One region of the Pantoea sp. X-Soil-TKNS-1211 genome, then DNA from elsewhere that is predicted to be linked to it. Evidence: predicted binding sites of a transcription regulator. Region 1 holds the regulator's gene; the other holds the start of a gene.
What was found. Region 1 encodes LexA, which represses DNA repair genes until DNA is damaged. Its sites were predicted from a motif close to TNCTGTATGTACATACAGNA; they were not measured.
Positions count from the first base shown of each region.

Region 2: the regulator LexA is predicted to act here: its motif matches at 6,661-6,680, upstream of uvrB (excinuclease ABC subunit UvrB).

Region 1 is NZ_AP035953.1:364,973-377,001, forward strand. It holds gene plsB (glycerol-3-phosphate 1-O-acyltransferase PlsB) at 1-1,139, opposite strand, end outside; gene AC6I8W_RS01605 (diacylglycerol kinase) at 1,266-1,634, shown strand; gene lexA (transcriptional repressor LexA) at 1,740-2,354, shown strand; gene dinF (MATE family efflux transporter DinF) at 2,447-3,778, shown strand; gene AC6I8W_RS01620 (CsbD family protein) at 3,937-4,149, shown strand; gene zur (zinc uptake transcriptional repressor Zur) at 4,219-4,740, opposite strand; gene AC6I8W_RS01630 (conjugal transfer protein TraF) at 5,189-6,439, shown strand; gene dusA (tRNA dihydrouridine(20/20a) synthase DusA) at 6,538-7,533, shown strand; gene pspG (envelope stress response protein PspG) at 7,780-8,046, shown strand; gene AC6I8W_RS01645 (quinone oxidoreductase) at 8,237-9,220, opposite strand; gene dnaB (replicative DNA helicase) at 9,295-10,701, shown strand; gene AC6I8W_RS01655 (Lrp/AsnC family transcriptional regulator) at 10,830-11,321, shown strand; gene AC6I8W_RS01660 (YitT family protein) at 11,550-12,029, shown strand, end outside.
Region 2 is NZ_AP035953.1:1,360,829-1,372,857, forward strand. It holds gene pgl (6-phosphogluconolactonase) at 1-17, shown strand, start outside; gene bioA (adenosylmethionine--8-amino-7-oxononanoate transaminase) at 94-1,386, opposite strand; gene bioB (biotin synthase BioB) at 1,473-2,504, shown strand; gene bioF (8-amino-7-oxononanoate synthase) at 2,504-3,658, shown strand; gene bioC (malonyl-ACP O-methyltransferase BioC) at 3,639-4,394, shown strand; gene bioD (dethiobiotin synthase) at 4,391-5,059, shown strand; gene AC6I8W_RS06530 (ABC transporter ATP-binding protein) at 5,147-5,863, opposite strand; gene uvrB (excinuclease ABC subunit UvrB) at 6,760-8,781, shown strand; gene AC6I8W_RS06540 (gluconeogenesis factor YvcK family protein) at 8,805-9,707, opposite strand; molybdenum cofactor riboswitch at 9,901-10,036, shown strand; gene moaA (GTP 3',8-cyclase MoaA) at 10,008-11,012, shown strand; gene moaB (molybdenum cofactor biosynthesis protein B) at 11,029-11,544, shown strand; gene moaC (cyclic pyranopterin monophosphate synthase MoaC) at 11,547-12,029, shown strand, end outside; gene moaD (molybdopterin synthase sulfur carrier subunit) at 12,025-12,029, shown strand, end outside.

The DNA of each region.
Region 1 (12,029 bases):
GAGTAGCCGCGATTGAACAACTCGCCCAGATATTCGCGGAAAACGGTGGAGTAGAGCTTGTTGCCTTTAAACGTACGGCGAATAAAGAACGCCCCGAGACGACGGAAAATCGGCCCGGCGGGCCAGAAATTCAGGTTGATACCCGCAGCGATGTGTGGCGGCACCAGTCCCTGGTGGTAGAGCACGTAAGAGAGCAGCAGGTAATCCATATGACTGCGATGGCAGGGGACATAGACAATCTCATGTCCATCCTGTGCCAGCTGACGCACACGTTCACCGCCATTCACGTTGATCCCTTGATAGAGGCGACTCCACATCCAACCCATGACGCGGTCGGTAACGCGAATCGCTTCATATGAGAAATCGGCGGCAATCTCTTCCATCAATTCGACGGCGTTTTGTTGTGCCTTCTCGTGTGAGATCTTTTTGCTGCGTGCCTCATCTTCCACCGCTTTTTCAATCGCTTTGGATTGCAGCAGCTTATTAAACAGATCCTGACGGGCAGGCAAACTCGGGCCAATGGCAGCCAGACGCTGACGCGCAAAGTGAATCCGTGCCACCCGCGCCAGTTTTTGGGCGATTGACTTATCCGTACCGTGTTCGGTCGCCATCTGGCGCAGCGAAACGGTCGGCGAGAAGCGCACAAAGCTGTCGCGGCCATGCCAGAGAATGGCGAAGAACTTCTGCACACCGTTGAGAATACGCAGGTGAGGAGTGGATTCCCCCTGAACTTCACGTCCTGGCGCACGGCCAAACATCACCGACACCGGCAGCATCTGTACATCCAGCTCCGGATTGCTGCGATGCAGATCGAGGTAGTCGTGAAACAACTTCACGGACTCCATGCTCGGCACGAAATACGGGAACACGCGTGGTCCATCGTGGATAAACACGTGACGCGGCAGCAAAGCGCCGTCTATTTCCAGCGGTGCGAGCGGATCAGGCAGATCGTGTTTCAGACACTGCGAACGCAGCGTGAGCAGATCGGCCTTGGAATCATAAGGCAGCACATACAGGATCGGCCGCGTCGGATCCAGCCCATGCTCGGACACGGGATCGGCGGGAATGGCCTTACTCTTTACCAAAATGGAGAGTGGTAAATTCAATAATTTATAATAAAGTTTACGCCAACCTGACATAGACAACTTCAAGCCTCTTGTTAGCAAAGCGCGGCAAGCATACCAGAAAGTGCCGCGAAGATCTGTGGCTGCACCATCTCTGGCTGCCCAGACATTGACGTCAAAACGAGTAAAGGGTTCAACGACATGGCAAAAAACGTCACCGGTATTCTCAGGATAGTTAAAGCAGCCGGTTATTCCTGGCAGGGATTGCGCGCAGCCTGGTCGCATGAGGCGGCGTTTCGCCAGGAAGCCATTGCCGCGTTAGTAGCAATTATAGTGGCGTGCTGGCTGGATGTTGATGCCATCTCCCGCGTACTAATGATTGGTTCCGTGGTGCTGGTGGTCATTGTGGAAATCCTGAACAGTGCTATTGAAGCGGTGGTCGACCGTATTGGTCAGGAGCGTCATCCTCTGGCGGGCCGTGCGAAAGATATGGGATCAGCTGCCGTCTTACTGGCTATCTTACTGGCGTTGTTTGTCTGGATCGCGCTGCTTTGGTCACATTTGCGATAAGGATTCCGAGATCATCAACTCGCTGATTTTTCCCTCAGTTTTGGTTTTCATTTCGCCAATACCTGTATATACTCACAGCGACTGTATAAACAACCAGGGGGCGGGATGAAAGCATTAACCAGCAGGCAGCAACAGGTCTATGACCTGATTCGCGACCATATTAACCAGACAGGCATGCCGCCAACGCGTGCGGAAATTGCTGCGCAACTGGGCTTCCGCTCACCTAATGCGGCAGAAGAACACCTGAAAGCACTCGCGCGCAAAGGCGTGATTGAAATCGTCTCCGGCGCTTCGCGCGGTATTCGCTTATTAATGGAAGAAGAAGCCAGCGAGGGGCTGCCATTGATTGGCCGTGTCGCTGCGGGTGAACCTTTGCTGGCGCAGGAACACATTGAAGCGCACTACCAGGTCGATGCTAACCTGTTCAAACCCACTGCGGATTTCCTGCTACGCGTTAGCGGCATGTCGATGAAAGATATCGGCATTATGGATGGTGATCTGTTGGCGGTACACAAAACGCAGGAAGTGCGGAACGGCCAGGTTGTGGTGGCGCGTATTGACGACGAAGTGACGGTAAAACGCTGGAAAAAGCAGGGCGCGATTGTGCAACTTCTGCCGGAAAACAGTGACTTCCAGCCGATTGTTGTCGATACCCGTGAGCAGTCTCTGACGGTGGAAGGGCTGGCGGTTGGCATTGTGCGCAACGGTGAGTGGCTCTGATACCTTAATTCCCCCCCGCTACGGCAGCCTTCCTACGCTGCCGTAGTATCATTTTCTGACCAGACTGTTGTGCAGCAAACCGGGATGGGCTGATGCAGCTGTTTTCCTCCTCTGATAAAGCACTCTGGCGGCTGGCGCTGCCTATGATCCTCTCCAATATCACCATTCCGCTGTTGGGCGTGGTTGATACCGCCGTCATTGGGCATCTCGATAGCCCCATATATCTCGGTGGCGTGGCAGTAGGCACCACGGCGACCAGTTTCATCTTTATGCTGCTGCTGTTTCTGCGTATGAGCACGACCGGGTTAACCGCCCAGGCTTTTGGCGCGGGCGATAAAACGGCACTGGCACGGGCGCTCATCCAACCGCTGCTAATCGCGTTGGTGGCCGGGGTGCTATTTATTTTGCTGCGCACGCCTGTCAGCAATCTGGCCGCGGTGCTAATGGGAGGGAGCCTCGTGATTCAGCAGCAGGCACAACTCTTTATCCAGATTCGCTGGCTCAGTGCTCCCGCCACGCTGGCGAACCTGGTGATCCTCGGTTGGTTATTGGGCGTGCAATATGCGCGTGCGCCAGTGGTGCTGCTGGTGGTGGGGAATTTGGTCAATATCCTGTTGGATCTGGCGTTTGTTCTGGGTCTGCGCTGGGGAGTGGCGGGCGCGGCGGCGGCAACGGCACTGGCAGAATACGTCACCCTTGCTGTCGGATTATGGATGGTGGCACGGGTATTGAAGCTGCGCGGTATTGATTTCTCCTTGCTGAAGGAGAGTTGGCGCGGTGATGCTGCTCGCCTGTTTCACCTCAACCGCGACATTATGTTGCGCTCTTTCCTGGTCCAAATCTGTTTTGCGTCACTGACGATATTCGGCGCGCGTATCGGCCCGGATGTGGTGGCGGTCAATGCCGTTCTGTTGATGTTCCTGACTTTCACCGCTTACGCACTGGATGGTTTCGCGTATGCAGTAGAGGCTTGTTCTGGTGAAGCGGTCGGAGCGAAAGACCGCAGCCGATTATTGCTGATTTGGCACGCAGCCTGCCGCCAGGCGGGCCTGGTGGCACTGGTGTTTGCGGTGATCTATGCGTTATTTGGCGCACATATCGTAGCGCTGCTGACTTCGCTGGAAGAACTACGGGAAGTGGCCGATCGCTACCTGATGTGGCAGGTGGTAATGCCGTTAGTGGGCGTGTGGTGCTACCTGTTGGATGGCATGTTTATCGGTGCGACGCGCGGCCGGGAAATGCGTAACAGTATGGCGTTGGCGGCGCTCGGTTATGGTCTGTCTTTACTGACGCTCCCCTGGCTGGGTAATCATGGGTTATGGCTGGCGGTGACGGTATTTCTGGCAATGCGCGGGCTAACGCTGTGGTGGATTTGGCATCGCCACTGGCGTGCTGACAGTTGGTTTGCGACTCACGAACAATGAGACTCTGGATACAGAATAATCTGTAAGTGTGCTAACTATTATTCATTGTCTACTATAATTATCCTTATCAGCGCGAATGAGTAGCGCGTTATGTTGGTTTTACCCACTGGGGATTGGGTATTCCACTACCATCACTCTGCATGACATGGAGAAGGGTTATGAACAAAGACGAAGTGAGCGGAAACTGGAAACAATTCAAAGGGAAAGTGAAAGAAAAATGGGGCAAGCTGACGGATGACGATATGACGGTCATTGAAGGTAAACGCGATCAGCTTGTGGGTAAAATTCAGGAACGCTACGGCTACGCAAAAGATCAGGCCGAGCGAGAAGTTAAAGACTGGGAAAGTCACAACAAGGATTATCACTGGTAACGGACCCGTTTAAGGACGATGCTCCTGCCCTCCGATCGTGAAGATCGGGCTGGCACAGGGATGTGCCCTCTATCCTTTTTTACCCCGCTTTTTACTCTCCACCTGATGATCGTGATCGCAGCTTTCGTGATGCGTACAGGCTTCCACTTCGACACAGTTTTCACACAGCCCATGTGCTTCAATTACGCTGTGGCGTAGGGCAAAACTTGCTTGTTCAGCCAGGCCAGCAATGATCTTTTCCACACCATGTGCGTGTTTTTCACTGACCGCAGCACAACGATCACACACCAGCATGACTGAGGTGTGTGCCGGTTCATTGAAATGATGGCAAACCACATAACTGTTATTGGATTCCACACGGTGGATAAATCCCTGCTCCAGCAGGAAATCCAGCGCACGATAAATCGTCGGCGGTTTTGCCTGGGGTTCACTGATCCGCAGCTGATCCAGCAAATCATAGGCGCTGATCGATCCATTCTTTTCGGCCATCAGACGCAGTACTTCGGCGCGTTGTGAGGTCAGACGTACGCCGCGTTGCAGGCATAACGTTTCTGCCTGGGTGAGCAGTTGGTCGGGCGACAGATTTGACATAAGCGTTCTCCAGGTTGCAGGTGATGTTATTTTATCACACAAATTTTTACGCTGCTGTGATTGCTTTTTTTCCTCAACATGATCAGTAAAATTTCATTTTTTCATCAGGTTAGCGGCACAATTGTTTTCCTTCCTGTCTCACCCGGCTATCGTCATTTCTCGTTGCTACAGCATCATTAAATTGGCTTATCGGTTTTTGCTTTGCAACTCACCGACTTAGCGTCTAAGGTTCAAAAGGGCTTAAGTAATATCTGGCCTTAATTTAAGTACCGTTTATTTTTTTGCATAAATACACGACAGATTGGTGCGTCAGCAGTCAATTCTGCGAATAGCAGTGCTATTTCCTTTCATTTCACAGCAATGAATCGTTAGCCCGGGTTCACAATAAGGGCTGGTAAATTGTTTCGTCGATGACGTGGTCACGACATTTAAAGGTGATGGCAGGCAAATGGTGAAGACATTATTCAGACGCAAAAGTATTAGTTATCTTGTTGTTTTGAATGCCGTGTTTCTTTCCTCTTCGGCCCTGGCCGCAGGTACATGGTACGACGCACGTAACGATGCAATGGGAGGGACGGGAGTCGCTTCTTCCACCTGGAGTTCTGCGGTACTGGCAAACCCGGCTTTAATGACCAAAGCAAAACCTGATGATGACGTGAGTATCATTTTCCCTTCAGCCGGGATACAGGTTACTGATAAAGACAAATTGATTAATCGTGTTGATGACATTACGGACACGGTCGACCGTTATCAGAAAGTCATTGATAACCTAACCTTCCAGGATTACCTCAACGGTTATCCACAACTTAAGGCCGCTGCGGGCGATATGGCGAGTCAGCTTCGCGATCTGCGTGGTAACAAAGCAGATGGTTCAGCAGGGGTTGCACTGGCTGTTACGGTACCCAATGAAACACTGCCCTTCGCTTTTGTGACCAAAGCCTACGGCACAGCGCATATCCGCGCTAACGTGTCACAAAGCGATATCGATTATCTGCAAGGCGTCGCCGATGGCACGGTTATTCCGGTGCCGGGTGATGAGGATAAGTTGACGTCCAGTGCCAACGGTTTGGCGGCGTTAGTGACCGATTACGGTATTGCCGTGGCGCACCAGTTCAGTATCGCCGGACATCCGGTTTCTGTAGGTATTACGCCGAAACTGCAAAAAACCTGGCTGTATAACTACACCGCCAGCGTTTACAACTACGACAAAAGCGATATCAACAACAGCCGTTACCGCAGCTCAGATACCGGCTTTAACGTCGATGCCGGGATCGCCACGGACTTCGCCGATAACTGGACATTCGGCCTGACCGGGCAGAACCTGATTTCACGTGATATCGATACCAAAGAAGTGAATGGCTACCGTGATACGTACCAAATCCGTCCACTGGTCACCACCGGTCTGGCCTGGAACTACAGTGCCTTCACGCTGACCGGCGATGTCGATTTGACGCAAACTAAGCGCTTTAAATCGGAAGACAGCAGCCAATACGTTGGCGTCGGTGGTGAGTATCGGGTACTGGACTGGCTGCAATTACGTGCCGGTTATCGAGCAGATATGAAGTCAAATGACGCCAATGTGTTCACCGCTGGTTTTGGTTTGTCACCGTTTAACAATACGGTTCACCTTGATCTGGCGGGTTCGGTTGGCGACGACAATACCTGGGGTGCGATGTTGCAGCTCGGCTTTAACTTCTGATCAATCTCCTTCATCCCGACGGGCGGCTGTGTCGCCCGTCAATCCTGTGATATCATTGCGCAGAATCTCATCACTTAACCCCGGATTTACTGCGTTTCATGACCGATACCTTCTCTTCGCAACGTTTTTCCATTGCCCCGATGCTCGACTGGACCGATCGTCACTGTCGTTATTTTCACCGTCAGCTAAGCGGTGACATGCTGCTGTACACCGAAATGGTCACCACCGGTGCGATTATTCATGGCAAGGGCGATTATCTGGCCTTTAGTGAAGATGAGCATCCGGTCGCGCTGCAACTGGGAGGGAGCGATCCGGCGGCGCTGGCGCAGTGCGCGCAACTGGCGGAAGCGCGTGGTTACGACGAGATCAACCTCAACGTCGGCTGCCCGTCCGATCGCGTGCAGAATGGCCGTTTTGGTGCCTGTCTGATGGGCGAAGCCGCGCTGGTGGCGGATTGTATTAAAGCGATGCGGGACGTGGTGAGCATTCCGGTTACGGTAAAAACCCGTATCGGTATTGACGATCAGGATAGCTACGCCTTCCTGTGCGATTTCGTCGGCACCGTGGCGCAGCAGGGCGGTTGCGACACGTTTATCATCCACGCACGTAAAGCCTGGCTGTCGGGGCTTAGCCCAAAAGAGAACCGCGAGATACCCCCACTTGATTATCCGCGCGTCTATCAACTGAAACGTGATTTCCCGCAACTGACTATGGCCATCAATGGCGGTATCAAGTCGCTGGAAGAAGCCAAAATCCATCTGCAACATCTGGATGGTGTGATGATGGGGCGTGAAGCCTATCAAAATCCTGGCATTTTGGCGCAGGTAGATCGTGAATTGTTTGGTCGCGATACGCCAGCTGTCGACCCAGTGGCGGTAGTGCGTAGCATGTATCCGTATATTGAGGCGGAGCTGGCGAAAGGTACGTATCTTGGCCACGTAACACGTCATATGCTGGGCTTGTTCCAGGGAATCCCAGGCGCACGTCAGTGGCGGCGTTATCTTAGCGAGAATGCCCACAAACCGGGCGCTGATGTTCGCGTGCTGGAAGCGGCGCTGGCTCTGGTGGCGGATAAAATTCCCCAGGAAGCCTGATGTCTTCTCCCGTAGCGGCGCGATTTATCGCACGGATTTTTCCTGCAACGCGCACGAAATTGCGCGATAAATCGCGCCGCTACGGATAGGGTTAAACGGTTTTACTCACACTAAAAGTTGGTGAATTTCACTATTCTCGCCATCCATCCCACAAAACACCTCCAATAATTTCAGTGCCTTAGCAAGAGGTTCATGTTGGCACGCATCTTGTAATGGACTCCCTGTAACCTACACAGGAGAACCTTCGTGGAAATATTATTTGTTATCGGCTTTTTCCTCATGCTGCTGCTGACCGGCGTGTCGCTGCTGGGTGTGATTGCCGCGCTGATTGTTGCAACGGTGCTGATGTTCCTCGGCGGGTTATTTGCACTTGTTATTAAATTGTTGCCGTGGCTGGTGTTGGCGGTGGTGGCTGTCTGGTTGTATCGCGCCTTTACCACGCCGCAGGGTGAAATGAAGCTGAACCGACTGAAAAGAAAAATCAGTAAGTTAGAGAGAAACAGCTGGCGCTAAATGCGGGGGTGATCACAGAGTTAGCAATGCTTAGTCGAAATCTGCAATTAAACATATTTTTTACTTATGTTTTCTGTCAGGATATTTGCCGTTGAGTCGAAACAAATTCATCGCCGCTGTCCCTACACCAGCGCGAACTATAAAAAAGAAAAAGGGGCTTCCTTCGGGAAGCCCCGTTTGCTTTCTGGCGTCAAGGAATCAGCAGACTTGAGCCTTGGGTCGCGCGGCTTTCCAGCACCTTATGCGCTTGAGCTGCATCGCTCAACGCAAATTTCTGTTGTTCCGGCACATTGATTTTAATCGCATGACTGGCAATCAATGAAAACAGCTCGGCACTGGCGTTGTCGAGTTCCTGGCGGTTAGTGATATAACCAAACAATGAAGGTCGGGTGACAAACAGCGATCCTTTCTTGTTCAGAATCCCTAAATCGACACCCGTGACCGGACCGGAAGCATTCCCAAAACTCACCATCAGGCCGTGACGACGCAAGCTGTCGAGTGACGCTTCCCAGGTATCTTTGCCTACCGAGTCATAAACCACCGCGACTTTTTTGCCGTTGGTCAGTTCACTCACCCGCTGCGCAATATTCTCGTCGCGATAGTTTATAGTGGCCCAGGCCCCCGCCTCTTTGGCAATCTGCGCTTTCTCAGTGGAGCCGACGGTGCCAATCAGATGCGCGCCTAGTGCTTTCGCCCATTGGCAGGCGATCAGGCCAACACCACCCGCTGCGGCGTGAAACAGGAATGTCTCATCCGCTTTGACCTTATAGGTCTGACGCAGCAGATATTGCACGGTCAGGCCTTTCAGGAACGAGGCTGCACCCTGCTCGAAGCTGATGCGCTCGGGTAGAATCACCAGACGGTCTTGATGCACATTGTGCGCCTCGCTGTAGGCACCGAGCGCTGACTGGCAATACACCACGCGATCGCCGGTTTTAAAGCGTGTTACGGCAGAACCGACTTTTTTTACTACGCCCGCCGCTTCCGTACCCAGGCCAGACGGTTTCGTCGTCACCGGATATAATCCGCTACGCACATAGGTATCAATGTAGTTAATACCTATCGCCCGATTTTCCACCTGTACTTCATGTTCAGCGGGGTCATTGAGCTCAAAATCCACCCATTGCAGTACTTCAGGGCCGCCGTGTTCATTGAACTGAATACGCTTTGCCATTCTGACTCCTGTGATTGTTCATCCTGTGACGTTATACTTGCCCGTCACTCCAAAAGATCGGTAATGCATTCACTATGGCAGGAAATAAACCCACCAACAAATCGAACGAAACCCGCGACCGTCAGCTGGAGGGCGTGAAAATGCCGCCGCATTCCATTGAGGCGGAGCAGTCGGTACTCGGTGGGTTGATGCTGGATAACGAGCGCTGGGACAACGTCTCCGAACGCGTAGTTGCAGAGGATTTCTTCAACCGCTCGCACCGGCTGATCTTCTCTGAAATGCAGAGCCTGCTGGAAGCCGGGCAGCCGATTGACCTGATCACGCTGTCAGAATCGCTGGAAACGCGCGGCGAACTGGAGATGGCGGGTGGCTTTGCCTATCTCGCCGAACTGGCGAAAAATACCCCGAGTGCGGCCAACATTGGTGCGTATGCTGACATCGTGCGTGAACGCGCTGTGGTGCGCGAAATGATTTCAGTAGCGAACCAGATCGCCGATGCCGGTTATGATCCGCAGGGACGCAGCAGTGAAGATCTCCTTGATTTTGCTGAATCCAATGTCTTCAAAATTGCTGAACAGCGTGCCAACAAAGATGATGGCCCGAAGAACATTGAGCAAATTCTTGAAGCCACGGTATCGCGTATTGAATCGCTGGTCTCCACGCCGCACGACGGTGTCACCGGGGTCGATACGGGTTATCAGGATCTGAACAAAAAAACCGCCGGTTTGCAGGGTTCTGATTTGATTATCGTCGCGGCGCGTCCGTCGATGGGTAAAACCACCTTCGCCATGAACCTGTGCGAAAACGCCGCCATGCTGCACGAAAAGCCGGTGTTAATTTTCAGTCTGGAAATGCCCAGCGAACAGATCATGATGCGTATGCTGGCTTCATTATCACGTGTAGATCAGACGCGTATCCGTACCGGACAGTTGGAAGATGAGGATTGGGCGCGTATCTCTGCTTCTATGGGCATTTTGCTTGAAAAGAAGAACATGTTTATCGATGATTCTTCCGGCCTGACGCCGACGGAAGTGCGTTCGCGCGCGCGCCGTATCTATCGTGAAAACGGTGGTCTGAGCATGATCATGATCGACTACCTGCAGTTGATGCGTGTGCCATCGCTGTCAGATAACCGTACGCTGGAAATTGCTGAGATCTCGCGCTCGCTTAAAGCGCTGGCGAAAGAGTTGAATGTGCCGGTGGTGGCGCTGTCGCAGCTTAACCGCTCACTGGAACAGCGTGCCGATAAACGCCCGGTTAACTCGGATCTACGTGAATCCGGCTCGATCGAGCAGGATGCTGACCTGATCATGTTTATTTATCGTGATGAGGTATATCACGAGAACAGCGATCTGAAAGGCATTGCCGAGATCATCATCGGTAAGCAGCGTAACGGACCGATCGGCACAGTACGTTTAACCTTCAACGGTCACTGGTCGCGTTTTGATAACTACGCAGGCCCGCAATACGACGACGAATAATCCTCTGTTCCCCTCTGCATGCACGATCTGTGCATGCATTTCACGTCATCAGAAAATAGTGTTGGACAACCCCGGCTTTAATCAGGTTATCTGTAGCAAAGCGCACCCATTTACGCTCTGGAAGCAGAATGACTCAGGTAGACGATTACGACCTTAAGATACTGACATTATTACAATCTAATGGCCGCCTCACTAACCAGGAACTCAGTGATTTAGTTGGCCTTTCGGCGTCCCAATGTTCACGCCGACGCATCAATCTCGAACAGGCAAACCTGATTCTGGGTTATCACGCCCGCTTGTCACCCGATGCTATCGGTCTCGGTATGGTGGGCTTGATTGAAGTTCGGCTGATTAACCACACCCCCGATTATGAAGAGAGTTTTCACCGCATGGTTGAGCAGGAAACGGCCATTGTGGATGCGTTCAAAACCACCGGTGATGCAGATTATTTGCTGAAAGTTGCGGTGGCGGATCTGGCTTCACTCAGCGCATTAATCAGCCAACTGGTTTCGGGTCATCAAAGCGTGGCCCATGTGAAAACCTCGGTGGTGTTGAGCCGTTTAAAAGAGAACGGTTTGATGATAATTCCTGAGCACAAAACGCGCCAAAAAAGTGCGTAATGTGCTAGTCTGGTGCAATTATTGCCAATAAAATGCAAAAAACGCGCACCAGATAACAGATTTGTGCATGGCTTAGTGATTCAGTTTTCAGGCTATGCACAAAAACCTGCAATAAAGCGCCTTAGTTATCAATTGGATAATCACTGGCACCCATCGGCGGCGGCACGACGTCGCCGATGTGGTGCGTTTTTTGCATTTGAACCGCATCAATTGCAATGAGAAAAATCCATGGATAACGTTGTAGAACCCACCAAAATTCCCCATTCCCACATTGAAGATGCTCTGGCGATTGTGCTTGGCACGCTGATGGTCTCCTTTGGCGTGATTATGCTGAAGCAGGCGGGTGCGCTGACTGGCAGTTCTGCCGGGATTGCCTTCTTAATCAGCTATCTGACACCACTTTCGTTTGGCAGCGCCTTTTTCCTGATTAATCTGCCATTTTACTGGCTGGCCGTGCGGCGCATGGGTTGGGAATTTACCCTGAAAACCTTTTGCGCGGTGGGGCTGGTGTCGCTGTTTACTCATCTGCACCCGCTGTTCATCCATTTTTCCTCACTAAATCCGTTTTATGCGACATTGTTCGGTAACGTGGTAATGGGGATTGGGTTTATAGTGTTGTTTCGTCACAAGGCCAGCCTCGGCGGCGTCAATATTTTGGCGCTCTGGTTGCAGGATCGCATCGGTCTGCGTGCCGGGAAACTGCAAATG
Region 2 (12,029 bases), 1.0 Mb from region 1:
TTCACCAACTGGGTTAAATCGCTTAAATCCTTGCGCGATAAATCGCGCCGCTACGGGAGGCAGTGGTAGCGGTGCGATTTATCGCGCTGCTTTTCACCCCTGAAAATGATGCGAAAAATCCAGCGCATCGCGCACGGCGTCACTCAACTTCGCCAGCTCCGCAGACGTAATCACATACGGCGGCATCAGGTAGATCAGCCGTCCAAACGGACGGATCCACACACCACGCTCGACAAAAAACTGTTGCAGCGCCGCCATATTCACCGCCAGATGTGTCTCAATTACGCCTATGGCCCCGAGAACGCGCGCATCGGCTACCGCCGGATGGCTGGCTAAAGGCAGCAATGCTGCGCGCAGCTGCTGCTCAATCCGTGCCACCTGCGCTGACCAGTGACCTTCATTCACGATCTTCAGGCTTTCTACCGCCACCGCACAGGCCAGCGGATTACCCATAAAGGTTGGGCCATGCATAAAGCAGCCAGCCGCGCTGTTGCTGATGGTCTCTGCCACCTCGCGGGTGGTCAGGGTGGCGGAGAGTGTCATGGTGCCGCCCGTCAGGGCTTTGCCCAGACATAAAATGTCCGGCGCGATCCCGGCATGCTCGCAGGCGAACAACTTACCGCTGCGACCAAATCCGGTGGCGATCTCGTCGGCAATCAGCAGCAAACCGTAGCGATCGCACAGTTCACGCACCCGTTGCAAATAGCGCGGATGATAAAAACGCATGCCGCCTGCACCCTGCACAATCGGCTCGAGGATCACTGCTGCAATCTGGCGGTGATGTTGCTCCGCCAGGCGGGCAAAGTCGGCGCAATCAGCGTCATCCCATGCATCATCAAATCCCCGCTCAGGTGCTGCTGCGAACAGGTGCTCCGGCAGATAACCGCGCCACAAGCTATGCATCGAGTTTTGTGGATCGCATACCGACATCGCGGCAAAGGTGTCGCCGTGATAACCGCGTTTCAGGGTGAGGAATTTTTGCCGGGTTTCGCCACGTCCCAACCAGTATTGTAGCGCCATTTTCATCGCCACTTCGACGGCGATCGACCCCGAATCGGCGAGAAATACGCATTCCAGCGGTTCTGGTGTCATCGCCACCAACTGACGGCACAGCGCCACCGCTGCCGGATGGGTGATACCGCCAAACATCACGTGCGACATCTGCGCCAGTTGGCTCTGCAACGCCTGATTCAGTCGCGGATGATTGTAACCGTGAATCGCCGCCCACCACGACGACATACCGTCCACCAGTTCACGGCCATCCGCCAGCTGCAACTGGCAGCCATGCGCCGCTACCACCGGGTAGCAGGGCAGGGGATCGCGCATTGAGGTGTAGGGATGCCAGATATGCTGGCGGTCGAAATTGAGATCGTCCTGAGTGAACATGGGTGTTGTAAACCAAAAATAAAAAATATAGTTTACAAGTATAACCACGTTAATCGTCAGGATGAACCCTTTTTTGGAGTGAAGCAATGGCACATCGCTGGACACTGGCACAAGCCCAGGCACTGTTCGACAAACCTTTCCTTGAGCTGATGTTTGAGGCGCAGCAGGTACACCGCCAACATTTCGACCCGCGTCAGGTACAGGTCAGCACGCTGCTGTCGATCAAAACCGGCGCTTGCCCGGAAGATTGTAAATATTGCCCGCAGAGCGCGCGCTACAAAACCGGGCTGGAATCGGAACGTCTGATGGAGGTGGAAGCAGTACTGGAATCGGCGCGTAAAGCCAAAGCTGCCGGTTCGAGCCGATTCTGCATGGGAGCAGCGTGGAAAAACCCACACGATCGCGACATGCCGTACCTGGAGCAGATGGTGCAGGGTGTGAAAGCGATGGGGATGGAAACCTGTATGACCCTCGGCACCCTGAACCACAGCCAGGCGGAGCGTCTGGCCCATGCCGGGTTGGATTTTTACAACCACAACCTCGACACTTCGCCGGAATTTTACGGCAGCATCATCACCACGCGTAGCTACCAGGAACGCCTGGATACACTGGATAAAGTCCGTGGGGCGGGCATCAAGGTGTGCTCGGGTGGTATCGTCGGGCTGGGCGAAACGGTGAAAGATCGCGCCGGTTTGCTGGTGCAACTGGCGAACCTGCCGACGCCGCCGGAAAGTGTGCCAATCAACATGTTGGTGAAGGTCAAAGGCACGCCGCTGGCCGATAACGACGATGTCGAGCCGTTCGATTTTATCCGCACTATCGCGGTGGCGCGCATCATGATGCCATCTTCACACGTGCGCCTCTCTGCCGGTCGTGAACAGATGAGCGAGCAAACCCAGGCGATGTGTTTTATGGCCGGGGCGAACTCGATTTTCTACGGCTGTAAGCTGCTGACCACGCCGAACCCGGAAGAAGACAAGGATCTGATTCTGTTCCGTAAACTGGGGCTGAATCCGGAGCATACCGCTACCGCAGCCGGTGATAATGAACAGCAGTATCAGCTGAATGAACAACTGCTGCACGCCGATACCGCGCAATTCTACAACGCGGCGGTGTAATGAGCTGGTCGCAACGCATCGAACAGGCGCTGGCGGCGCGACGTGCTGCCGACGGCTGGCGTCAACGCGTCCGCGTTGAACACAACAACGTGCGCGAGCTGACCGTTGCCGGACAACGCTATCGTCACTTTTCCAGTAATGATTATCTCGGCCTGAGCCAGCATCCGGCGGTGATTGCCGCCTGGCAACAAGGTGCTGCCGAAGCCGGGGCCGGGGCAGGCGCATCGGGGCATGTGACTGGTTTTAGCCGTCATCATGCCCAGCTTGAAGAAGAGCTGGCCGACTGGCTGGGTTATCGCCGTGCGCTGCTGTTTATCTCGGGTTTCGCCGCCAATCAGGCGGTGATCCACCTGCTGGCGGAAAAGTCGGATCGAATTGTGGCCGACAAACTGGCGCACGCCTCGTTGCTGGATGCTGCTAACCACAGCCCGGCCACGCTGCGCCGTTTTGCCCACAATCAGCCAGCCAGTCTGGCGAAGCTACTGGCGACGCCGGTGGAGGGGAATACCCTGGTCGTCACCGAAGGCGTTTTCAGCATGGATGGTGACAGCGCACCGCTGGCGCAGCTTGCCGCTGAAACGCAACGTGCCAACGGCTGGTTACTGGTGGATGATGCGCACGGCATTGGCGTAACGGGTGAGCAGGGGCGCGGCAGCTGCTGGCAGCAACAGGTGCGGCCGGAATTGCTGATCGTCACTTTTGGCAAAGGTTTTGGCGTCAGCGGTGCGGCCCTGCTGTGCGATGACGCGACCGCCGATTATGTCGAACAATTTGCCCGCCATTTGATCTACTCCACTGCCATGCCGCCAGCGCAGTGCTACGCGCTGCGAGCGGCGTTGCAACAAATTCAACAGGGTGATGAATTGCGGGCGCGGCTACACAGCAATATCGCGCGCTTTCGCGCCGGTGCGGCGGATTTACCGTGGCAACTGATATCATCAGACAGCGCCATTCAGCCATTGGTGGTCGGCGAGAACAGCGCTGCGCTGGTGTTATCACAGCAGCTGAAGGCGGCAGGCTGTTGGGTCAGTGCCATTCGTCCACCGACGGTGCCGCCGGGCACCGCACGGCTGCGTATCACCTTAACCGCTGCGCATGATTCTGACGATATCGATCGTCTGCTGGAGGCGCTGTATGACGCTGCACGTCAATAAACAGGCGGTTGCTCAGGCATTTGGTCGGGCGGCGCAGCATTATGAGCAGCATGCGGAATTGCAACGGCAGAGTGGCGAGGCGCTGCTGGCGCTGGCACCCGCCGGATTTGGCCCGCACCTGCTGGATGCCGGTTGTGGCACCGGCTGGTACAGCCGCTACTGGCGCGATCGTGGACGGACCCTGACCGCACTCGACCTGTCGCCAGCCATGCTGGAGAGTGCGGCGCAGCAACACTCGGCACAGCATTATGTGCAGGGCGATATTGATGCTTTGCCACTGCCGGATGCCTGCGTCGATGGCGTGTGGAGCAACCTTGCGGTGCAGTGGAGCGGTGACCTGCGCACCGCGTTACAGCATTTTCTGCGCGTGACTCGTCCTGGTGGTACCGTGCTGTTTTCCACGCTGCTGGCCGGTTCGCTGCATGAGGTCCATCAGGCCTGGGCGCAACTGGATGGCCGTCAGCACGCCAACCGTTTTCTCAGCGCGGCACAGATCGCCGCCGCGACCGATGGCCTGTCGCTGCACCGCACGCAGCAGACCATTACCTTACATTTCCCCACTGCACTGAGCGCGATGCGTTCGTTGAAAGGCATTGGCGCAACCCATCTGCATGATGGACGCCAGGGTGGATTGCTGACGCGCAGTCAACTGGCACGGCTGGAGCAGGGCTGGCCAAGGGACGAGGCGGGTTATCGCCTGAGTTATCATCTGATGTATGGAGTATTAACGGCATGAAACGCTGGTTTATTACGGGCACCGATACCGAGGTTGGCAAGACGGTAGCGAGTGGCGCGTTGCTACAGGCGGCGGGGGCCGCCGGATTGATCACCGCAGGCTACAAGCCGGTGGCCTCGGGTTGTGAGGAAACGGCTGAGGGAATCCGCAACAGCGATGCGCTGGCGCTTCAGCGTTACAGTTCCCTGGCGCTGCGTTATGAGCAGGTTAATCCGCTGGCTTTTCTCGAACCCACATCACCGCATATCGTCAGCGCTGAAGAGGGGAGGCCAATCGATTTTACCGCACTGTCAGCCGGGTTGCGTGAGCTGGAGCAACAGGCAGAATGGGTGTTGGTGGAAGGCGCGGGCGGCTGGTTTACCCCATTGTCGGAAACGCTAACCTATGCCGATTGGGTAGTGGCCGAACAGTTACCGGTGATTCTGGTGGTGGGCGTCAAACTGGGATGTATCAATCATGCGCTGCTGACTGCCGCCGCAGTGCAGGCCAGTGGTTTACGTCTCGCAGGGTGGATCGCCAATACTATTCAGCCGCCGGGCAAGCGGCATCAGGAGTATCTGGCAACCTTACGTCAGCGTCTTGATGCGCCATGTCTGGGTGAAATTCCCTATCTTACCGATGACACACAGCAGGCAGAGTGCGGGCGCTATCTGACGCTTCCCTGAACCGTAGCGGCGCGATTTATCGCGCAGGTTTTTCCCACATCGTGCACAGAATTGCGCGATAAATCGCGCCGCTACGGACATGTAATATCAGGTTACGGTCAACCATTTATTGATGGTGACATCATCCAACTGTGCCACTTTCCCTTGTGCCACGTTGCGGCCACGATGCAGCAGCAGAAAATAGTCCGCGACGCGGCGGATAAACGAGACGTGCTGCTCCAGCAGCAGGATAGTCAGACCGTAATCACGATTCAGGCGACGAATCAGGTTACCCATCTCCTCTTCCAGCCACGGCGACATGCCCTCGGTGGGTTCATCAAGAATCAGCAGCTTGGGTTGCAGCACCAACGCGCGTGCCAACGCCAGGTGCTGCTGCTGATCCATCGGCAATTCACCGCTGCGCTGGTGGCGTAATGAGTAAAGCGCCGGGAATAAATCGAAGACCATTTCCGGAATCGCACGGCTGCGATCATCATGGGCCGCCATCAGCGCAATCAACAGGTTATCTTCCACGCTCATCTGCGAGAAGATATGCCGCCCCTGCGGTACGTAGCCGATACCCATGCGCGCGCGTTGTTCTGCGGGTTGCAGCAACAAATCTTCGGGTGGTGAGCCATCTTCCTGCCAGGTCATTGAACCGCTATTAATCGGCAGCCGTCCCATAATACAGTTGACCAGCGTGGTTTTACCCATGCCTGGGCTGCCCAGTACGCCCGTACAGGTGCCAGGGGGGAGATCCAAATCCACATCCCACAGAATATGATTTTGACCGTAAAACTGATTCACCGAACGTAAACTCAGCATCTGACATTCTCCTTCCAGATAATTAGCCTGAATGCTCCCGCTCTGTGTCGTCTGGCATACAGTCAAACACGATTCATCATTACCACTCTCACCATCAATAAGTTGATGCGAATGCTTATGGAGAAACCTGCAATTACCAGGCCAGTTTGCCGATGTGATGCAAAAAAGCGTCAGCGGCGAGGCGTAATCGACGATTAAAGTTGAGCAACGCTTAACAATTGCCAGAAGTGATAAAACGGATGCACTTTAGCGGTGCTGAATGCTTAACGTTTCTGGTGCATTTGTGCAGTAATAAGGCAGAACGCTCAGGAATAAGTGGCCTTATTTACTGGAAATTTCGCCCTTTCAGCACCGTCAGCACGGAAAAAGAATAGTTAATGCCACGCGGGCTGTGGGAAAAATAAGCGCAAAAAAAATTTTTTTCGCACACCAGGACAAGGCTTAGAAAATTATGCACAGGCGATGGCGGCGGGGCTGCCGTCAGTTATCCACCATTCCTGTGGATAACCTTGTGCATTAGAGACTGAAAACAGAGCGCAAGCGAGGAAATACGCGGCCTGGATACATTATGCTGAGAAACTGGGCTTTTTGGTAATTTATATATAAATCAGTATGTTATTTAAAATCAAGCCTGAGATTTATCTTGTTGGTCATACAACTGCAATTTTATGACGCTCTATTGACAAATGTTAAAAGCATCACCCACCTGGGGATAACCTTGCGCAACAAGGTTTTGCCTGACGCCTCATAAATTGCACTGAAGCGAGTCGTTGCACCTCCCCGTTATCGTGCAAGATATCTGTAAATATATCCAGTATTTTTTTCTGGCAAATTCGCTATAGCGGAGTAGAATTAGCAGCCTGCCCGTCGACATCTCCAGCAGGAACCGAAAAACCATGAGTAAAGCCTTCAAACTCAACTCCGCATTTAAACCCTCAGGGGATCAGCCTGAGGCGATTCGTCGTCTGGAGGAGGGTCTGGAAGACGGTCTGGCGCATCAGACGCTGCTGGGGGTGACCGGTTCGGGAAAAACCTTTACCGTTGCCAACGTGATTGCCGATCTCAACCGGCCAACGATGGTGCTGGCACCGAACAAGACGCTGGCGGCGCAGCTCTATGGTGAGATGAAGGAGTTCTTCCCGGATAACGCGGTGGAGTTCTTCGTCTCCTATTACGACTACTATCAACCCGAAGCCTACGTGCCCAGTTCCGATACCTTTATTGAAAAGGATGCGTCGGTGAATGAGCAAATCGAGCAGATGCGCCTGTCCGCTACCAAGGCGCTGCTTGAGCGACGCGACGTTATCGTGGTGGCGTCAGTATCGGCCATCTACGGTCTCGGCGATCCCGATCTCTACCTTAAAATGATGCTGCATCTGACGCGTGGCATGATCATCGATCAGCGCAGCATTCTGCGTCGTCTGGCTGAGCTGCAATATACCCGTAACGATCAGGTGTTCCAGCGTGGCACTTTCCGCGTGCGCGGTGAAGTCATCGATATCTTCCCGGCGGAGTCTGACGAAATCGCGCTGCGGGTGGAACTGTTTGATGAAGAAGTCGAACGGCTGTCATTGTTTGACCCGCTGACCGGGCAGGTGATTTCGGTGGTGCCACGTTTTACCGTCTATCCGAAAACCCACTATGTCACGCCGCGCGAACGCATCCTGCAATCGATGGAAGAGATCAAAAAAGAGCTGGTGGTTCGGCGTCAGGTGCTGCTGGAGAATAATAAGTTGCTGGAAGAGCAGCGTATTACCCAGCGTACCCAGTTTGACCTCGAAATGATGAACGAACTCGGCTACTGCTCGGGTATCGAAAACTATTCACGCTATCTCTCCGGGCGTGGGCCGGGTGAGCCGCCACCGACGTTGTTCGACTACTTACCAGCAGATGGCCTGCTGGTGGTGGATGAGTCCCACGTGACTATCCCGCAGATTGGCGGCATGTATCGTGGCGACCGTGCACGTAAAGAGACGCTGGTGGAGTACGGTTTCCGTCTGCCATCGGCGTTAGATAACCGTCCGCTGCGTTTTGAAGAGTTTGAAGCACTGGCACCGCAAACCATCTATGTTTCGGCAACCCCTGGCAATTATGAGCTGGAGAAATCCGCTGGTGAAGTGATCGACCAGGTGGTACGTCCGACCGGTTTGCTCGATCCGATCCTCGAAGTCCGTCCGGTGACTACCCAGGTCGATGATCTGTTGTCGGAAATCCGCAAACGCGTCGAGATCAACGAACGTGTGCTGGTGACGACGCTGACCAAACGTATGGCGGAAGACCTCACTGAGTATCTGGAGGAACACGGCGAAAAGGTGCGTTATCTGCACTCGGACATCGACACCGTGGAACGAATGGAGATCATTCGCGACCTGCGTCTGGGGGAATTTGATGTGCTGGTGGGGATCAACCTGTTACGTGAGGGTCTGGATATGCCGGAAGTGTCGCTGGTGGCGATTCTCGATGCTGATAAAGAGGGCTTCCTGCGTTCGGAACGTTCACTGATTCAGACCATTGGCCGCGCCGCTCGTAACATTAACGGTAAAGCGATTCTTTACGCAGACAGGATCACCAACTCAATGGCTCGTGCCATCGAAGAGACCGAGCGACGTCGCGAGAAGCAGCAGCGCTACAACGAAGAAAACGGCATCGTGCCACAGGGGCTGAACAAAAAGATCACCGATATTCTGGAACTGGGCAAAAACGTGGTCAAAACCCGTGGCAAGGGTAAAACCGCCACGCGCAGCACCGCCGAAGCCGAGGCCAGCTATCTGGCACTGACCCCACAAGCCATGCAGAAGAAAATTCACGAGCTGGAAGGGCAGATGCAGCAACACGCGCAGAATCTGGAGTTCGAAGAAGCGGCGCGGGTACGCGACCAGTTGCACGAACTGCGCGAGCTGTTTATCGCTGCATCATAATGCGCGATATATCGCGCCTTGTCTCAGAATGCCTGAATGGCGTGCTCCAGCGCCACGCGTAACAGCTGGCGGTCGTGGCGATATTGGATATCTGCGGCCTCCAGCGGTTCACGCACGATTAAGCGTCCTTCCACGCCGCGAATATCCGCCGCCGGGCTGACCACCACTGCATCAATCACCCGTTTACCTATCGCTTTTTCCATGATCACCAACTTATCCGCGACGGTGAGGCTGGCCGCTGCCGGACTGAGTTCACGCCCAAGGTTACCGATAAACACCATGGTGGCCGGGGTACGACGCAGCGCACGCGCCATCTCTTCCATCAGCAGAATGGGCATCAGGCTGGTGTAAAAACTGCCGGGGCCGATCAGAATCAGATCGGCTTCGGCAATCGCGTCCAGCGCTTCGCGAGTTGGCACCACATTCGGGTGCAGCATCAGTTCCTGCGGGGCTTGTTGCATCTCATCGACGGCGGTTTCGCCGTACACCATGTTGCCTTCACTGTCCTGCGCCACCAGATCGACGGGTTGCTCCGACATCGGGATCAAAAACGCATCCACTTTCAGCAGATTACGAATGATGTTGATCGCTTCCAATGGACGGACGCTGAGATGGTCGAGCGCTTTCAGGATCAGATTACCAAGGTTGTGGCCGGCTAATTCGCCATTGCCGGTAAAGCGATATTCGAACATCGCCGATCCCACGCTCGGTTCGGTGATCAACTGATTAATGCAGTTGCGCATATCGCCCCAGGCGATGCCGCCTTCTGAACGGCGGATGCGTCCGGTGGAACCGCCGTTGTCGGTGGTGGTCACAATGCCGGTCAGCCGCGATCCTAGCGGAGCCAGCGAGGACATGACACGGCCCAGACCGTGCCCACCACCCAGTGCCACCACGCGATCCAAATCTGCCAGGGTACGATTCATGTTGCTCCTTAACACCGATGCTCAGCTGTTGAGCCGCAGTTAAACTGATATGTATCAAAATCTGTCGGCTATTTTAACGTATCCTGTCGCGAAAATGCGGTGAAAAAACGTTATGTATCAATATATATAGCGAAAATACCCGATGGAAGCGAACAGCAAATCGCGCTAACATTCGTGCAACCCTGTTGTCCGGTTGGACAACATACACTCAAAGCCTGATCGCCTAAGTCCTCTGGATAGGGTGTTCAGGCCGCAGCCCCGAGCTGCCAGGGTGCAGAAAGAAATGACTGCATCTCCCGTATTTGGAAAGGTGTTCAGGTGTCACAATTTACTGATGCATATGCGCGCAGTTTCTATTATCTGCGCCTGTCGGTCACGGACGTGTGTAACTTCCGTTGTACCTATTGCCTGCCCGATGGCTATAAACCACAGGGTACGCGCAATAAAAGTTTTCTCTCGCTGGATGAGATCCGTCGCGTGACGCGTGCCTTTGCGGCTGCCGGCACCGAAAAAGTGCGTCTCACCGGTGGTGAACCCTCCTTACGTCGTGATTTCACCGATATTATCGCTGCGGTGCGGGAAAATGCCGCCATTCGCCAGATTGCGGTGACCACCAACGGTTACCGATTGGCGCGCGATGTGCGTGACTGGCGTGCTGCCGGGCTGACCTCGATCAACGTCAGCGTCGATAGCCTTGATGCCCGTCAGTTCCATGCCATCACCGGTCAGGACAAATTTCACCAAGTGATGGCCGGGATTGATGCTGCATTCGAGGCGGGTTTCAGCAAGGTCAAAGTCAACAGCGTGCTGATGCGCGATCTCAACAGTCACAGCCTTGGCACCTTTTTAGCCTGGATTCGCACCCGTCCGATTCAGTTACGTTTTATCGAACTGATGGAAACGGGCGAGGGCAGCGAGTTGTTCCGCCGTCAGCATATTTCCGGTGAGGTGATCCGTGATCAACTGCTGATGCAGGGTTGGCAACGTCAACCACGCGGGCGCAGTGATGGCCCGGCACAGGTGTTCCGCCATCCGGATTATCAGGGCGAAGTCGGGCTGATCATGCCTTACGAAAAAGATTTCTGCGCCAGCTGCAATCGCCTGCGTGTCTCGGCGATCGGCAACCTGCATTTGTGCCTGTTTGGTGATGGCGGTGTCCCGCTGCGCGATCTGCTGGCCTCCGACCAGCAGCAGGCCGAGCTACAGGCGCGCATCGCCCACAGCCTTGGGCAGAAAAAGCAGACGCATTTTCTGCACCAGGGCAACACCGGCATTACCCAAAATCTTTCCTTCATTGGTGGCTGACAAAGGAGTTATGGCCATGAGCAAACCTTCCGGCGACTTTGTTGCCCTCAATGTGGCGGTGATGACCGTCTCTGACAAGCATGATGCGACGAATGACTCTTCTGGCGATTACCTGCGCGAAGCGCTGAGTGAAGCCGGGCATCAAGTGGTGGATCACGCGATTGTGCCGGATAACCGCTACCGTATCCGCGCGACAGTATCGCGCTGGATAGCCAGCGAAGATGTCCAGGTGGTGATCATGAATGGTGGCACCGGTTTTAACAGCAAAAACAGCACACCTGAAGCGCTGCTACCGCTGTTTGATCGGGAGATTGAGGGATTTGGCGAACTGTTCCGTATGATCTCTTACGAAGAGATCGGCAGCGCCACCTTGCAGTCACGCGCGGTGGCGGGCATGGCCAATCAGACGCTGATTTTTGCCGTACCCGGTTCCGGTAATGCCTGTCGCAGTGCCTGGGAACGCATCATCGCCGATCAACTGGATGCGCGTACCCGTCCGTGTAATTTTGTCTCACATTTGAAGAAGTTGTAAGTATGTCCTCGTTAACCCATATCAATGCTGCCGGTGAGGCCCATATGGTCGATGTCTCCGGCAAAACCGAAACGGTGCGTGAAGCCCAGGCGGAAGCGCTGGTGCTGATGCAACCGGAAACGCTGCAAATGATCATCGATGGCAGCCATCACAAAGGTGATGTGTTCGCCACCGCGCGTATTGCAGGGATTCAGGCGGCAAAACGTACCTGGGAACTGATCCCGCTGTGTCATCCGCTGATGCTGAGTAAGGTAGAGGTGACGCTGGTTGCTGAACCCGAGCACAGTCGGGTACGCGTCACTTCGCGTTGTCGTCTGACCGGCAAAACCGGCGTCGAGATGGAAGCGCTGACCGCGGCGTCGGTCGCAGCGCTAACCATCTATGACATGTGCAAAGCGGTGCAAAAAGACATTGTCATCGACCAGTTACGTCTGCTGAGTAAAAGCGGCGGCAAATCCGGTGATTTTCAGGCGGTGCCCCATGAT